DNA from 2 places in the Peribacillus sp. FSL E2-0159 genome. Region 2 is predicted to be linked to the other one. Evidence: riboswitches for the same ligand, from Rfam matches in the RefSeq annotation. Region 2 holds a riboswitch; the other holds the start of a gene.
What was found. A riboswitch is a leader RNA that binds a small molecule or an ion and turns the genes downstream of it on or off. The one in region 2 is predicted to bind FMN.
Positions count from the first base shown of each region.

Region 1: another riboswitch for FMN. It lies ahead of NYE63_RS18300 (ECF transporter S component); the one in region 2 lies ahead of ribE (riboflavin synthase).

Region 1 covers NZ_CP152053.1:3,759,057-3,767,912, reverse strand. The annotation lists gene NYE63_RS18320 (ATP-binding protein) at 1-411, shown strand, start outside; gene sigX (RNA polymerase sigma factor SigX) at 629-1,189, shown strand; gene NYE63_RS18310 (hypothetical protein) at 1,155-2,378, shown strand; gene serA (phosphoglycerate dehydrogenase) at 2,481-4,055, opposite strand; FMN riboswitch at 4,395-4,531, shown strand; gene NYE63_RS18300 (ECF transporter S component) at 4,696-5,277, shown strand; gene NYE63_RS18295 (ferredoxin) at 5,418-5,666, opposite strand; gene NYE63_RS18290 (helix-turn-helix domain-containing protein) at 5,956-7,020, shown strand; gene NYE63_RS18285 (ATP-dependent DNA helicase RecQ) at 7,020-8,525, shown strand; gene NYE63_RS18280 (CPBP family intramembrane glutamic endopeptidase) at 8,515-8,856, shown strand, end outside.
Region 2 covers NZ_CP152053.1:624,731-633,586, forward strand. The annotation lists gene putP (sodium/proline symporter PutP) at 1-964, shown strand, start outside; gene NYE63_RS03075 (ATP-binding protein) at 1,080-2,405, shown strand; gene NYE63_RS03080 (DEAD/DEAH box helicase) at 2,454-3,590, shown strand; gene NYE63_RS03085 (EamA family transporter) at 3,688-3,987, opposite strand; gene megL (methionine gamma-lyase) at 4,409-5,584, shown strand; gene NYE63_RS03095 (TspO/MBR family protein) at 5,601-6,329, opposite strand; FMN riboswitch at 6,533-6,663, shown strand; gene ribE (riboflavin synthase) at 6,809-7,447, shown strand; partial or broken gene ribB (3,4-dihydroxy-2-butanone-4-phosphate synthase) at 7,466-8,104, shown strand; gene ribE (6,7-dimethyl-8-ribityllumazine synthase) at 8,184-8,654, shown strand.

The DNA.
Region 1 (8,856 bases), 2.7 Mb from region 2:
GAAAAAGGGATTACAATATCAGCCAGTCTGCAAGACAATCAAATCGAATGGCATTTCGATCCCGACCGTATCGAACAGGTTTTGACCAATTTAATTGATAATGCGATTCGTCATACACCTCCAGGCGGTAACATTGATGTCATTCAGAGGACAAGTGATCGAAGGGGTCTGATCATTGATGTGAGGGATTCAGGATCTGGAATTCCCGAAGAAGATTTACCTTTTGTATTCGAGAGGTTTTATAAAGCGGATAAAGCAAGGACCCGCGGCCGTTCGGGTACCGGATTGGGTTTGGCAATCGTAAAAAATATAATCAATGCCCATGATGGCTACATTTCGGTAAACAGTTTACCTAATAAAGGGACGACGTTCAGTTTTATTCTGCCTCGAATTATGGAAAATGCTGAATGAATGACGGGTGGCATGCCAAAAAATCTTGTTTCATAAGGAACTGAGAAGACAAAGGCAATTGGATTTCTTTCCAACTTGTCTTTGTTTTTTTTAGGATACAAGATACGAAGTCTTTGTTAAGTGGAAATTAACGGAATGTTATAATAAGATTGAAGCCGAGGTATGTAACTTTTATTTAGGATTGACGACTATATTTATGAACGGATGTGGGGAAATGATGGATTCCGTTTTCCACGATCTTTATGAAAAATATCATCAGGAAATATATCAATTCATTTTTTATATGACTAAAAATCGAGAAACGGCTGAAGACCTTGTTCAGGAGGTCTATATCCGGGTGATGAAGGCCTATGAACGCTTCGAAGGAAAAAGCAGTGAAAAAACGTGGATGTATTCGATTGCAAGAAATGTGACGATAGATTACTTTCGGAAACAAAAAGGGTGGAAAGACAAAATCTTTCCTAACTTTGATTGGGATAGGCAATTGATAATAGATAAAGAGCCCATTCCCGAAGAAGTGGCTATCATGAACGATGAAATCCAAGATATTTATCAATGCTTAAACCGGTGCACCGTCGATCAAAGATCCGTCATCATTTTACGATATATTCAGGGATTGTCCATTACGGAAACTGCTGAAGTATTGAATTGGAGTGAAAGTAAGGTGAAAACGACCCAGCACCGTGCTTTGAAGGCTATCAAAAAGTTGATGGAAGAATTATCAGGAAAGGAGGGCCACCGCATTGAGAAGAACCCGTTGGAAAGAAAACGAAATTGAAGACATGCTACGCGAGCTTCCGAAATTAAAAGATGACCGAACCAGAGCAGAGGTGTTTGCGAGAATACATGAAAAGAAGAGAAAGAAACACTGGATACCTCTAATTGCGGGTGTTGCCTCCTTATTCTTAATGGTTGTTTTGGGATCTTCGATAATTATTGAAAAAAAAGGAACGACAAGTCAAGAGGGCAGCGGCAGTAGTGGGAAATTATCCATATCTGAAAATAAGGAAATGGCAGATTTTGAACGGCAGGATGCAAGTAAGAAAGAAAATCCTTCAGAAGATAAACAGTATAATCAAGAGTTTTCGAGTAAGCAAGCAGAAATCGAATCTAAAGACAAGGTTACAGAAATGGAACCTCGAAAAAGGGGAAAGGAAAAAACATTTGCACAAGCAATCTATCAAGATGACCTTAAAAATGCATCAATCATTACGATGGGTGTCCCAGATGATCAAATGAATTTCATCGTTCCCATTTCAATTAAACTCAAACATTATGACGAAAGTGATACACTGAATCAGTTAGTTAATCAAATGTCCGAAATCGATGAGGAGCAATATGGGCTATCTGATTATTTTCCGCTTGATATAAAGATTAGCCAAGGAAACGATATGACCACTGCTAATATTGATTTTCAAGAAAAAAGCCAATTATTGGACGAAGATACCCTTTTTCTCCATTCGATGGAGGAAACGCTTTCCTATACCAATATAGAGAAAATGACATTTTCTACAGGTGGTAAGCAGGGTGCCATGTTTGCGCATGCGGGATATTTAAAGGAAGAGGATATACCTCATCAAAAAAATCGCACATACCTTCTATACCAAAGGGATGAGACTTCCCCAAGTTTCCTTGTTCCAAGCAATATGGGTTATCAGGACTTTGAGGAGGCGCTGCAAGCTGGAAAAGGGGAGGCGGACATCGAGGGGATTTCACCTGCAATCCCGCATGACCTGAAATGGAAAAGGATAAGCTCTGATGGAGATCTTGTGATCATTCAATTATCAGATCAAGCTGCCATTGAAAATAATGAGGAATCCCTTCAAGCATTAGAAGCCATACTCTTCATAGCTAAGGATTTTGGTTTTGAAAAAGTGAAGTTTGAAAATGCTCCTATTGAAGAGGTTGGCCAGCTGAATTTAACAGAAGATATATTGGTGCCCAAAGCACCGAACCAAGTGAATTGATGCAACTATATGATGGTGCGTTGTAAACACCCTGTCAATGGTTGGAAAAAGCCCCTTGCATTCATAGAAAAAGTGCCCGCGCTTACGGGCACTTTTTTCTTCTTATAATGAAATACGGGCCATGAATGTAATTTCTTCTGTTTCCATTAAAAATTGTTTCATGTTGTCTTCTAATGGTAAATCAAAGCTCAAAACCATGATGGCTTCCCCGCCAGCTTCTTTTCGGCCAACCTGCATGGTGGCGATATTCACTCCGTGATCACCTAAGACCTTACCTACGTTACCGATTACACCAGGTTTATCGGTATGCTGGATATAAAGTAAATTCGATTCTGGATGAAAGTCGATTTTGAAACCATTCAAACTTACAATCCGAGAACCGTAATTTTCGATATAGGTCCCACTGATTGTTAATTCACGGTTGTCACCTTTTACTTTAAGGCTGATCAAATTCGAGTAACCTAAAGAGTCCGCAGAGATTTTTTCACCAACGGTTATGCCACGCTCTTTTGCGATCAACAAGGCGTTCACTTCATTGACTGATGCATCAACTCTTGATCTGAAAAAGCCAGAGATTAGACTTTTTGTAAGAATCGCTGTATCGAAATCCAATGATTCCCCTGCATACGTAACGGAGATTTCCTGAATACCTTCATTCATGCACTGAGAAGCAATGGATCCCATTTGCTGAACAAGTTGATAGAATGGCTGTAATTTTTCAAACACTTCTTTAGATATGGCTGGAAGGTTGATTGAACTTGAGACTGGATTCCCTTCGAAATAGGTCAATACTTCTTGGGCAACCTGTACGGCAACATTTAATTGGGCTTCTTTTGTGGAAGCACCTAGATGCGGTGTAGCAATGACGCTATCCAGTTCAAGGAGTTTATGGCCAATTGGAGGTTCTTCGACGAAAACGTCCAGTGCAGCCCCTGCAACATGTCCTTCAACTAACATTTCATATAAATCATCTTCGTCTAGAATTCCACCACGGGCGCAGTTCAGTACATAAACCCCTTTTTTACAGGTAAGCAGTTTTTCTTTATTGATTAATCCTCTAGTTTCATTCGTTAGTGGTGTATGAACAGTAATGATGTCTGCTTTAGGAAGCAATTCATCTAATGGCAGGGCCGTTACGGACATTTTCTTTGCACGATCGACAGTCAGGAACGGATCATAGACAATGACATTCATGCCAAACACTTTAGCACGTTTGGCAATTTCCCCTCCAATACGTCCAAAGCCAACTATACCTAATGTTTTACCACGAAGTTCAGTTCCCGTATATGAAGAACGTTTCCACTCCCCATTTTTCAGTGAAGCATAAGCTTGCGGAATGTGGCGCATTAATGAAGCCATCATGGCGAATGTATGTTCAGCTGTTGAAATAGTATTGCCGTCAGGTGCATTAACCACGACAACCCCGCGTTTTGTTGCCGCAGGGATGTCTATGTTATCAACACCGACACCAGCGCGTGCTATAATTTTTAACTGCGGCATACGATTCATTAAATCTTCCGAAACCTTCGTCGCACTTCTCACAAGAATTGCATCGATTTGATCAAGTTCGTTTGCAGCTTCCTCTACGGTCTTCTGAATGAGATGAATATTGGATGCCTCTGATAGCGGTCCAAGTCCTTCTGGTTTAATGGCGTCTGCTACTAAAATCCGATACACGTCTAAACACCTTCCTAGGGAAAAGAATTATCTTAAATTTCAGTTAATTTTACAATTGGAAAGCTTGTTATGTCAATTTGGCTTATCTGGATGTAAGCGCTTAATAAAATAATTATCATCATATCAATTGTTTAATGCCGTGATATAAAAGGATTCGTCTTCGTTTACGTAATACAAAAAATAATTTTCATTATTTAGAATTGTCAATTAGTATACCGCTATGTGTTTTAAGCCATTCACTGTGACGATCGATATTCATCCTAAAAGCATCAACTGAGAAAAAATGCTATCAAAAAAAAGGAATTTCAGATATAATGGGAAGTATAAAAAATTTTATAGGTCTATCTTCGGGGCGGGGCGCAATTCCCCACCGGCGGTGATGAAGGAATTTCTTCTTCTAAGCCCGCGAGCCTTACAAGGCAGGATTTGGTGTGATTCCAAAGCCGACAGTATAGTCTGGATGGGAGAAGATGGAGGTTCCTGAGTGCGTTTCAACAGTTATTTGCTGAACGTTTGTTTGATGTAACCTTTAATTTATCCCTTTAATTCTATTGGAATTAAAGGTTTTTTATTGAGCATCAACATATTTTGGAACCCTAACCTCTTTTTCAGGTAGATCGGAAAAGAAGGAGAGAGAACTATGAAAAAGAACAAAGTGAAAAAAACGGTCACACTTGCCATGATGGGAAGCATTTCTTATTTATTGATGCTTTTAAATTTCCCGTTTCCAGGATTCCCGCCTTTTCTCAATGTTGATTTTAGCGACATACCAGCACTGATGGCGGCATTGATTTTCGGTCCGATGGCAGGAATTCTAGTCGAGTTCATTAAAAACCTATTGGATTTAGTCATGACAGGGACCTTGACTGCTGTACCTGTGGGGCATATCGCTAACTTTATAGCCGGAATACTGTTTGTCTTGCCAACTTATTATGTATTTCAGAAAATCAATTCAAAAAAAGGGATGACGTTCGCTTTACTTGCGGGGACAGTTTCCATGGCAGTATTTATGAGTGTTTTAAACTATTTTGTCTTCTTACCGGCTTATACCTTCTTTATGGGATGGGATGCAATGTCGGCACCCGAGTCAAGAAAGTTCGTTACGACGGCAATATTGCCTTTCAACGTGATAAAAGGCGTGCTCATCACATCTGTATTCATGTTGCTGTTCATTAAATTACAGACATGGATCAATAAGCAAACATTATATAAAAATGCTTAATGGCATTTACGATAGAAATAAAAAACAACCGGATATTCATATTCGGTTGTTTTTTATTTCTAATTAATTTTGGTATGAGAGCATGTAATGCGACTTTGGCAAAAAGAAAAGCCATTCTCGATTGAAAATGGCTTGTACCTCTATTCGAACTTTAGTGCATCTCCATCAAATGCCTCGTCAGCAACTTTAATAGAATCCGTTGGGCATCCTTCAAATGCATCCATCATGTCATCTATAAGTACATCTGGAATTTCAACGATTCCTTCATTATCGTCAAGGGTAACAAATGCAATCCCTTCGTCATCGTAATCATATATATCTGGTGCCGCTGCTCCGCAAGCTCCACAAGCTATGCATGTTTCTTTATCCACAATAGTAAATTTAGCCATGAATATAACCCCTCCTAAGTTGATTAACAACTGATAATCTTTTTATTTCAGATTATTATCTCTTTCTTATTGTAAGACCGAATGCCAAACTTTTCAATAGAAATTGTATTGATAATGACTATCAGTAGCGGAATGTCAACAAAAAACATTGAAATAATTAACTTTGTTCTTTCCTTGATTCGTCATTTAGTCACATAATTGCCCTTGTATTCAGCAATAATAACGGCGATTTTTGCAGTTTTTTGTTACAATGGGTTTATTGGTTAAATGAAACAAGGATGTGAGTCCCATGAATAATTATCTACAGGCCATCATTCTATATGCAATAAAAAAATTTCAAGGCGAACGTTCCATTTATGCTATATACCATATGCTGCAGGGAAAGAAATCGTCACAAACAATCCAGGATGCCCATTTATTCGGGTTAACGGATATTTTTGGGACAATACCTCGATTTACCCGTCAGCAATTAAATCAAAACATTGAACATTTACTTAAGCATGACTTGATTAATTTAACGGATAAATCAGATGCATATGAAATTAGTATGCAAGGTGAGGGAATGTTAGTCGATTACTTTAATAATAATCCATTTCCGACGTATATAAATGGTTGGAAGTATCACAATATCACCCCGGTTTTCTGGGGGAGGTTAAACTTACTCATTCAAACCATATCCCATATTGTCCACAATGAAAGACGTTTTTATCCGATACAACGAAATCCCAAAATCCAAATCTTCGTAAAGGAATTTTTACATGCTAATCGTCAGGATCGAGCCTTGATTGCTCAACATCTATATGATGAACTGATATCCCTTTTAGAAAATCAAAGTGAAATGAAACGAGACATTTTCATTTTGAAATTAACCGGAATAAACAGGATTGGACTTACATTTGAACAGATTGCAAAAAGGAAAGATGTAGAAGAAGAGTATGTTCGCTATACATTCCTTGACTCATTGCATCAAATGCTTGCAGAAATGGAAACGGGAAAGGATTACCCTCTCTTGTCCACATTAACCAATGATTGGAAAAGAAGCGGGAATCCTCATTTGACACAATCTACACAGACTACTTTACGATACATCCAGGAAGGGAAAAATTTGGGCGAAATATCTGAAATCCGTAGATTGAAAGTCAACACCATTGAAGATCACCTCGTAGAAATTGTTTTATCGGACAAGAGTTTTCCGATTTCAGATTATGTGACTATCGAGGATGAGAGGGAAATTGATGTAGCTATTAAGGAACTTGGAACGAAAAAGCTTAAAGCAATCAAGCAGATGGTCGATAATAAACAGATAAGCTTTTTCCAAATAAGACTTGTACTTGCGAAAATAGGTGATGGATGATGAATATAGAAAGAGTCCTCAAAGAAAAATTCGGATTTGATGAATTCCGTCCTGGACAAAAGGAAGTGGTTGAATCATTGATGTCCGGCCGTCATACTTTAGCGATGCTACCGACCGGATCAGGTAAATCATTATGTTACCAGCTGCCGGCTTATCTTTTAAATAAGACCGTCTTAATTGTCTCCCCGTTATTATCATTAATGCAGGATCAGGCAGATCAACTGAAGATGAGTGGCGAAAAAAGTGTATTGACGCTCAACTCTTTTTTGACGCTAAATCAAAAAAGGAAAGCTTTCGACCGGTTAAATAGTTATCGTTTTATCTTTTTATCTCCTGAAATGCTAAGCCTGGATGGTGTGATAAAATCCTTAAAATCCATAGAAATAGGTTTGTTCGTCATAGATGAAGCACACTGCATCTCACAATGGGGGTATGACTTCCGACCGGATTATTTGAATTTAGGAGAAGTGAGGCGTGAATTGAACAATCCGTTGACTCTTGCCTTGACAGCAACTGCAACCGATGAGGTCCGGAGGGACATCGTTGGTAAACTTAACATTGGGCAGGTCAAGGAAACAGTTTCATCTGTTGATCGGGAAAATATTGCAATTATTGTCGAGCGAATGTTCAGCTATGATGAGAAGCTAGCCCGTGTGCTGGAGCTTGTCAGGAAATTTACCGGAAGCGGGATTATTTATTTTTCCTCTAAAAAAGTGGCTGAATCGGTCACTGGGTTTTTACAGGAAAACGGGATCGATAGTGTCAATTATTATCACGGTGGAATGGAACAGGAACAAAGAATGCTCATTCAGCAGCAATTCATTTCCGGCCAGTTAAAAATTATATGTGCAACAAGTGCTTTTGGAATGGGTGTGAATAAATCTGATGTCAGATATGTTATACATTTTCACCTCCCATCGACGATGGAAGCATATCTTCAGGAGATAGGCAGGGCGGGACGGGATCGGAAGCAAAGTGTGGCTGTCTTATTATATAGCGAAGGGGATGAAGGACTCCCCCTTCATTTGATGGAGCAACAGCTGCCTACGGATTCGCAAATAGAAGGTGTATGTACTTTCCTTAATGCATCACAAAAAATTCCGGTGAATTTGACCCTCTCAGAAAAAGAACAGCTGTCTCAATCCTTTTCGTTGAACGAAATCCAGCTACGTTTTTTTACTCAATTTATTACGGGCAATAACTTACAACAAGTGGCAGAGATGAAAGAGTATTGTCAAGAGAGAAAATCCAGGAATCAAGAAAAGCTACATAAATTCCTTCACTGGATATATGCACAGGAATGTCGCCGTTTAGGGATACTGGACTACTTTGGAGAAAAGCATCGGGAAGTAAACCCCATCTGCTGTGATATCTGTGGGATGAATGCCGAAAAAATGGCTGATGTATGGCCGGAGGTCAAGGTGGATCCGGTCAATTCCTTTACCACGTGGAAAAAGGAATTGGCTTATATCTTATTAAAAAAGGAAAATGGCAATGAAAAATAAACAAGCTGAAATAATTAAACAACTTACAAATAAACAGTTGCTATATAATTTATTTCTTACACAAATTATTCTCTTAACGTTAGCCATCTTTTTAGGTATTATTTTATTTAAAGACCGTTCTGCTTTTTTCGACTTATTTATCTTTGATGACCTGAACATTTTACTGATTGGAATTCCCGCTGGAGTCATTGTCGTGTTAATTGACTTATTGCTTATGAAAGTGACGCCATCTTCCTATCAGGATGATGGTGGAATTAACGAACGCATTTTCAGTAATTTGTCATACCCGATGATTTTTGTCGTAGCTTTAGTGGTAGCGATAAGTGAAGAA
Region 2 (8,856 bases):
TATTCTTTATACATTATTTGGTGGATTCCTGGCCGTTAGCTGGACGGACTTCGTACAAGGTACAATTATGTTCATTGCCTTAATTCTAGTACCAGTTGTCACGATTGTAAATATTGGTGGCTGGGATCCTACCTTCAATGAAATAAAATCGATTAACCCGAACTTATTGCATGCATTTGAAGGAACATCTACCATTGGCATCATATCTCTTCTAGCATGGGGGCTTGGTTATTTCGGGCAGCCTCATATAATCGTTCGATTCATGGCGGTTTCATCTGTTAAAGAATTGAAAAGTGCACGGCGAATCGGTATGGGCTGGATGATTTTTGCTATCGTCGGAGCGATGTTCACCGGATTGGTGGGAATAGCTTATTTTAACCTGACAAACAGTCCTTTAGGGGAAAAAAATGCTGAGTCCGTCTTCATCATTTTGGCAAAAGAACTATTTCCTTCTTTAATTACAGGCTTCTTGTTGGCTGCGATTTTAGCAGCGGTCATGAGTACGATTGCATCACAGCTGTTAGTATCGGCAAGTGCTCTGACCGATGATTTCTATAAGCAGTTCATTCGGCCAAATGCATCTGATAAGGAATTAGTGCTGGTAGGTCGGTTTGGTGTATTGGCGATATCCGCCATTGCCCTATTATTGGCTTTTAATCCAAGCGGTACGATCCTTAAATTGGTGGGTTATGCATGGGCTGGTTTTGGAGCGGCATTCGGTCCTGTCATTCTGTTAAGCCTGTACTGGAAACGGATGACGAAATGGGGAGCCCTGGCGGGAATGATTGTCGGTACGGCAACCGTGATCGTCTGGGATATGATCGATAAGTTCGCTGAAGTATACGAAATCATTCCTGGTTTCATCGCTGGTTCAATAGCGGTGGTCGTTTTCAGCTTATTATCGGCCAAGCCTACAAAAGATATAGAAGAAGAATTCAATCAAGCCATTAAAAACCTCTCTTGATCATTGAAGTTCCAGTTAAAATGCTGCTGGATTTTTTAGCGATATAAAACAATGAATGCAATATATATGGTACAATATCCATAGAGTCCTTATGTTGAAAACATGAGGGCTTTTTTTGAGTGATTTGGGAATAATAAACCAAAAACAATACAAAGGAAAAAACATGAACCAATCTCATAAAATTGCATGTAAAGTGGCTATTATATATATAATCATTGGCGTCTTATGGATTTTCGTTACGGATTACATCTCTATGACACAGGCAAGGGCAGATGTTCAGATATATGCAATGTTTCAGCATTCCAAAGGGTGGATGTTCATTTTCATAACCGGGCTTTTCCTATACTTCATAATCAGGTATTGGATGGGGAAAATGTTGAGGTCTCAGCAGGAATTCATTCTGAAGGATGAACAGTATCAGTCGTTGTTCAAGCATAACCCGGATTGTGTCCTTGAGCTGAATCTCGAAGGAAATGTCGTTTCGATAAACCCGGAAGCTGAAAAACTGTTAGGTCATAATAGTGACAATTTGAAAGGCAAGAATGCGAATCATCTCATCAACTGGAATGAAAGTGATAAAGTATCTGTATTCTTTATGCAGTCCCTTCAAGGGGAGGCTGTAAAATTCGAAACGACCATCCAGAATAGTAGTGATGAAAAAAGGATAATCCGTGTAACCTTTTTACCGATCATCGTTCAAGCGGAAGTGCTTGGAGTATATGCAATCGTTAGGGATATTACTGAATTGCGGCGCGAAGAGGAATTGATGATCATGTCTGAAAAGCTATCTGTAATCGGACATCTGGCTGCGGCCGTCGCACATGAGATAAGGAATCCGCTGACATCGTTAAAAGGATTTGTGCAGTTAATGGATATGACCCAGGAAGTAAACCCGCTGCATTCTGATATCATGTTGAAGGAAATTGACCGAATTAATATTATCTCAAGTGAACTTTTGGTACTCGGGAAGAAACAGGATGTCGCATTTTGCAGGATCGATCTGGCCGACAGTTTACAACAGGTATTCACGTTGATGAAAGCAGAAACGAATTTGAATAATATCGAAATGGGGTTCAGGGTTAAAACCGCCGAACCGATTTATATTATGGCTGATTCAATTGAACTTAAACAGTTGATAATCAATATCGTCAAGAACAGCATTGAAGCGATTGAGGATAATGGGGAGATTGACATATCGCTGCAAATCATCGATGGACAAGCTGTGGTCAGCGTGAGTGATAATGGCATGGGTATGGTGCCCGAGCGACTTGAACGGATTGGTGAGCCTTTTTATTCGACGAAGGAAAAGGGCACAGGGATCGGGCTTGCAATTTGCCGGAAGATCGTTCATCGCCTTCAGGGGGAAATGCATTTTGAAAGTGAGATAAACAAAGGGACGACGGTTACAATTCGTATTCCGTTGGCTACTGGACAAGAATAAATGGTACTATGAAAAGATAGGAAAAGTTTTATATTAAAGGAGAACGATATGAGCGAATTACCTGCATTAGTGAACGATAGAAAACCATATATACAAGAGGTCTGGAAAAAGTCCGGATTCGGACAACTTACCCCGATTCAAACGAAAGCGATTCCCGTGATTGTCGAGGGAAAAGATATCATGGCCGAATCACCGACTGGTACAGGAAAAACATTAGCATATTTACTGCCATTGCTGGAAAAGATAGATCCTGAAAAAAAATCGCCCCAAGCTTTGATTCTGGCATCATCACGAGAACTGGTCATGCAAATCAATGAAGAAATTCGCATTTGGTCAGAGGGAAGCGGCATAACGGGTGCAGCATTCATCGGCGGTGCTAATGTGAAAAGGCAGTTGGACAAACTGAAAAAGCATCCACAGGTGATTGCTGGAACACCGGGACGGATTTACGAATTGATTGCCCAAAAGAAATTGAAGATGCATGAAGTTAAGACGATAGTACTTGATGAAGGTGACCAATTGATCACTCCGGAGCATATGGGAACGATCAACAATATTATTAAAACTACGCTAAAAGACCGGCAAATCATGGTTTTTTCAGCTACCCTGCCAGAGGAAACGGAAAAAGCGGCCCGGGGATTCATGAATGAACCCGAAATGATCAAGGTCGATAAGCATGAAAAAATGGAATCAAAGGTGGACCATCTTTACTTTGTTGTTGAGAGACGGGAAAAGTCCAAGATTCTCGAGAAAATCACAAGACTTAAAGATGTGAAGGCCCTTGCCTTCCTGAATGATATAGCAGAGCTGAGCGTCTTACATGAAAAGTTGAGTTATAAAGGTATTGAAATGGGCGTGCTTCACGGTGAATCCAATAAAGTTGACAGGGAGAAAGCGCTGCGCAAGCTTCGTTCCGGAAAATCCCCAATGCTGATAGCAACGGATGTAGCGGCAAGGGGGCTTGATATTAAAGGTCTTACTGCGGTCGTTCATATTGATATGGCTGACAACGTTGAACAGTATATCCATAGATCTGGGAGAACTGGGCGTGCAGGTGCAGATGGCACTGTCATTTCAATCGTAACGGAAAGAGAAGAGCGAGAGTTGAAAAAAATGGCTCGTGAACTGGAGATTCCATTAACGAGAGTAACCTTCTATGGTGGAAACATCGTAGTCGATGAATGATTCGGAAAAAGGGACGGCCATGGCGGCTGTCTCTTTTTTTTTAAAATGCACGTTAAGATTAAAAATTAAAAAGTTGCTCATTTTGCAGAATCCACACCTACCAGTGAACAGGCTCATCCAGCAAGAGGTAGCCAGATAGGACACCGAAAAAGCGAGCTAGAAATAGGAAAGCGCTTGTTTTTGCTGGATCACCCTTTTGTAATAGGAAATACCAAACCGAAAATTGAACGATGGATGCCATGATGGCCAGCCAAGACAAAATAATGATGGATGCCTGGGTAATCTTGAAAAAGGGCAATTCAAAAAGAAATGATCCAATGAGCAGGAGAATACCCCCGCACCGCATTTGATAGGCTGTCATGACCCAAGTGTCGAAAGTATGTCCCAAATTTTTCATAATAGGGTTGATATGGACCAAGAAATGGCTTACATCAATCCAAGGAGGGGGCCGGTCTTCAAATCAAGATGTGCGCCCATTGTTATAAAGACGCCGATTAAGCCGAGCAGAACCCCGACCATTGTGTTAGGATGAAACGAATCGCTACAAGTAAATTGGGGAAGTATACGCTAAACCAATTTTTCCTATTGCGAATGATGACCCCATTAAAGCAGTCGTTAAAATGACCAGAAAACCAAAAATGAATTTGTTCATCTGTTGAACACCTAAAATCTTCCATTATAAATATTTGATTGTGAAATAGTATCACATTTACTAAATTCAAGAGTTCATTAATGGGGGATAATCATGAATGAAAACGCTTCCTTTATATGGTTTTTTGACATATGATAGCAATAGACATAGGTTAGGAGGAGACGGTATGACAGGAAAGTATAAACAGTTTGAAACTGCAGTCATCCATGAAGGATATGACTCGAAGAAACATTTAGGAAGCTTGGCAACACCCTTATTCCAAACCTCGACATTCACTTTCGAAAATGCCGAGCAAGGGGAACGGCGATTTGCTGGTTTGGAAGATGGATATATTTATTCTCGCCTTGGAAATCCAACGGTACAAGTGCTTGAAGAAAAGATTGCCGCTTTGGAAGGTGGGGAAGCTGGCCTTGCTTTCGGTTCAGGGATGGCTGCTGTTTCAGCAGTACTTTTTGCGTTAACAAAAACAGATGACCACATCCTGTGCTCACAGGGGTTATATGGTTGTACATTTGGCCTTCTGCAGCTAATGAAAAATAAATACCGCATCACTCATGATTTTTGTGAAATGGATACAGAAGAACAGGTAAGGAATATGATCCGGCCGGAAACGACCTGCATATATGTAGAAACCCCAATCAATCCGACGATGAAATTGATTGACTTACAGATGGTGGTGAGAGTTGCGAAGGAATATAATGTGACGGTCGTAGTCGATAATACGTTTTCGACGCCCTACCTACAGAGGCCGCTTGAATATGGCTGTGATATCGTCCTTCATAGCGCTACGAAATATCTTTGCGGGCATGGGGATGTCGTTGCGGGCCTTGTCGTCGGTAAAAAGGAATTCATGAATCATGTAGCTGGAACTACACAGAAAGATATCGGTGGAATCATTTCACCATTCGATGCTTGGTTACTATTGCGGGGGTTAAAGACCTTGCCTGTCAGGATGGACCGTCATTCGGACAATGCAATGGCAATCTTTCAAGAACTTAAGAAACATCCAAAGGTGAAAAAGGTATATTATCCAGGTGATGATGCTTCACCGAATCATTATATAATGCAAAAACAGATGAAACATGGCGGCGGCCTTATCTCTTTCGAATTGCATGGCACAAAACAGGATGCACAGGAATTCCTCAATAAATTGAAACTTATCAAAATTGCTGTAAGTTTGGGGGATGCCGAAACATTGATCCAGCATCCCGCTACCATGACGCATTCTGCCATTCCTAAAGATTCGCGTGAACAAATGGGCATCAGTGACCAACTGGTCCGTCTCTCAGTTGGCCTTGAAGCTTGGCAGGACGTCTGGGAAGATATTCAGCAAGCATTTTAACTACCATATTCCTTATTCAGTTCCTTCTATTTTTAATGAATATGGTGATGGATACGATAAAAGTGATGGCTGCCAGGATATAAGAAACGTCTGTGATTACCGGATAGGCGGCGCTATTTCGTATCCCGATCCCTATGAACGCCCAAACAAATACGAGAGGATAGCACCAATCCCGGTTTTTACCTGCAAAGACAAAGGCCAGGATTGTTGCTGCAATCAGCAGGATGATCGTCCAGGTTAAACTGGAAAGCCCAAAACTGTCCCATTTGATATAGGTGAGGTAATAAGAAATGTCAGCGATGGTTGCAACACTTACCCAGCCTGTATAAACGGAAAACGGAAATAGGTCGAAAGTAGTGTGCTCCACTTTTTTTATGTTTGTATAAATGACCATTAAAGTGGCCGACAGAGCAATGATAATGAATACGGATAATAAAAAGTGCTCATAGTGCCAAGCCAAAAGCCAAGCGCCATTTAGGACACAGCTTAAAGCGAACCAAGGGAAGGATGCCTTATAAGCAGGGCTGTTTTGATGTTTACTTAAAAACTGCCTGAATACCCAGATGGCGAGCAGAAAATAGATTAAGCCCCATATGGAAAATACATAACCGGCAGGAGTGAAAAGGACATCCAGTTTATCGGAAATCTCTCCTGATGTTTGGCCGTTCAATGGCAGGAAATTGGCTAAAAAATTCATCGTGACGACGAACAGATAGAAAATCAAGTTAATGATGGAAATAATCATGGGCTTCCTCCTTGTATGAATTGTGATCCTGCTAACCTTATTCCACATATTTAGCCTGGTTAACCTTTTTGGAGCACACCGGGGGTACTTGGGGGTCATTTTTTCATAAAGAGAGGAAGTTCCTGTAACAATTGAACCATTTAAGGTTAGAAATTTTACATCTTCACTTTATGGTGATAAAATATTCAAAGATTCATATTATTTTAGTCCTTCGGGGTCGGGTGAAAATCCCAACCGGCGGTGATGAAGAAATTCTAAGCCCGCGAGCCTGTTAAAGGCAGGATTTGGTGAGATTCCAAAGCCGACAGTACAGTCTGGATGGGAGAAGGACGTGTGGAACCCAAGTGTATACGTACGCCTAATTTTTCGAAATGAAAATATTAGGCTTTTTAGGTATACAATTTTTTTCACTCATTTCTCCTGCTAACTCCTTAGGTCATCCTAAGGGGTTTTTTATATTTTATAAAAGGGGGAAAAACATGTTTACGGGAATCATTGAGGATATCGGTACCGTACATTCCTTGAAAAAAGGAAAAAGCAGTATGGAGTTATCGATTCGTTCTGAAAAAATCCTTGAAGATGTGCATCTGGGGGATAGTATTTCAGTCAACGGAGTTTGCTTAACGGTAACGTCCTTCACTAAAAGTTTGTTTACGGTCGACGTGATGCCGGAAACGGTCAAGGTTTCCTCGATCCGGACGTTAAAATTGGGATCACCTGTTAATCTCGAACGAGCCATGAGTGCACAGGGAAGGTTTGGCGGTCATTTTGTTTCAGGTCATATCGACGGAACCGGAACAATCATAAAAAAAGAACGGAAAGAAAATGCCGTATATTATGTAATCCAATTGGAAGAAGGGCTTAGTACCTTTTGCATTCCAAAAGGTTCCGTGGCCATTGATGGAACGAGCTTGACGATATTTGGAATCGAAAGGAACCTTTTAACTGTATCATTGATTCCATTGACTCATCAGGACACCATATTGGGACAAAAAGCGGCTGGCGATATCGTTAACATCGAAAACGACATGATAGGGAAATATATAATACATCAAATGAAAAATGGCAATCCAAAACCAGGACTGAATTTAGAGTTTTTGGCAGAGCATGGATTCTAATAAAAGGGCGGTGTAATGATGTTCCATACAATAGAAGAGGCAATAGAAGATTTGAAGGCTGGCAAGGTAGTAATCGTATCCGATGATGAAGACCGTGAAAATGAAGGGGATTTTGTAGTGTTGGCCGAAAAGGCGACACCGGAAGCGATTAATTTCATGGCGACTCATGGACGTGGTTTGATTTGTACAACCATCACTGAAGAACTGGCAGAGAAATTGAAACTGCATCCTATGGTAGGAGAAAATACCGATCATCATGGCACTGCTTTTACGGTAAGTGTCGATCATAAAAGCACCTCTACAGGAATCAGTGCTTTTGAAAGGTCCTTGACCATCCTCGAGCTTCTTAATGAAGATTCGGTCGCTGAAGATTTCCAAAGGCCTGGTCACACTTTTCCGATAGTCGCTAAAGAAGGCGGCGTATTAAGGAGGGCAGGACATACGGAAGCATCGGTGGACTTGGCAAAGTTATGCGGTGCCGCTCCAGCTGGTGTCATTTGTGAGATCATGAATGAAGATGGGTCGATGGCCCGTGTATCCGATTTAGAAGTCATCGCTGATAAATTCAACCTGAAATTCATTACGATAGCCGATTTGATTCGGTATCTTCAACAAAATGATACAATCGGGAAACAGGAACTTGAACTAAACATCCCAAAAGCTTGAAGGATTTTAAGGAATTAAATCTTAACATGAAAAAAATGATATTGTTTTTAAAAATTAGGAGGAATTGGACATGGGGAAAACTATTGAAGCACAATTAATCGGATCAGGATTGAAAGTCGGTATCGTGGTAGGAAGATTTAATGAGTTTATCACAAGCAAGCTTTTAGGAGGGGCATTGGATGGCCTTAAGCGTCATGGTGTTGATGAGAATGATGTTGACATCGCGTGGGTCCCGGGTGCTTTTGAACTTCCGTTAATTGCTAAGAAACTTGTGAATACAGGTAAATATGATGCCGTAATCGGTCTTGGAACGGTAATCAGAGGTGCTACTTCACATTATGATTATGTCTGCAATGAAGCAGCTAAAGGCATGGCTTCCGTTTCATTGGAAACAGGTGTACCGGTTATCTTCGGTTTGCTGACAACTGAGAATATTGAACAAGCCATTGAACGTGCAGGAACAAAATCAGGTAACAAAGGCTATGAAGCTGCGGTTAGTGCCATTGAAATGGCCAACCTTGGAAAATTGATAGAACAGTGATTTCACATAAGGAAGTCGCAGGTTAACATTCCTGCGGCTTTTTTTTGTTGTTCCGGATCATGTCAACTTTCTTAAACCATTAAGCAATTCTTCATAGTTCGTAAAGTTCCTAGCTATTGATGATTAGCGAATGCTGATCTTCGGCACTCGCCGCAACTTCTACATGGGAAGCGGCATTCTCTTCTATGATGAAATCTACATT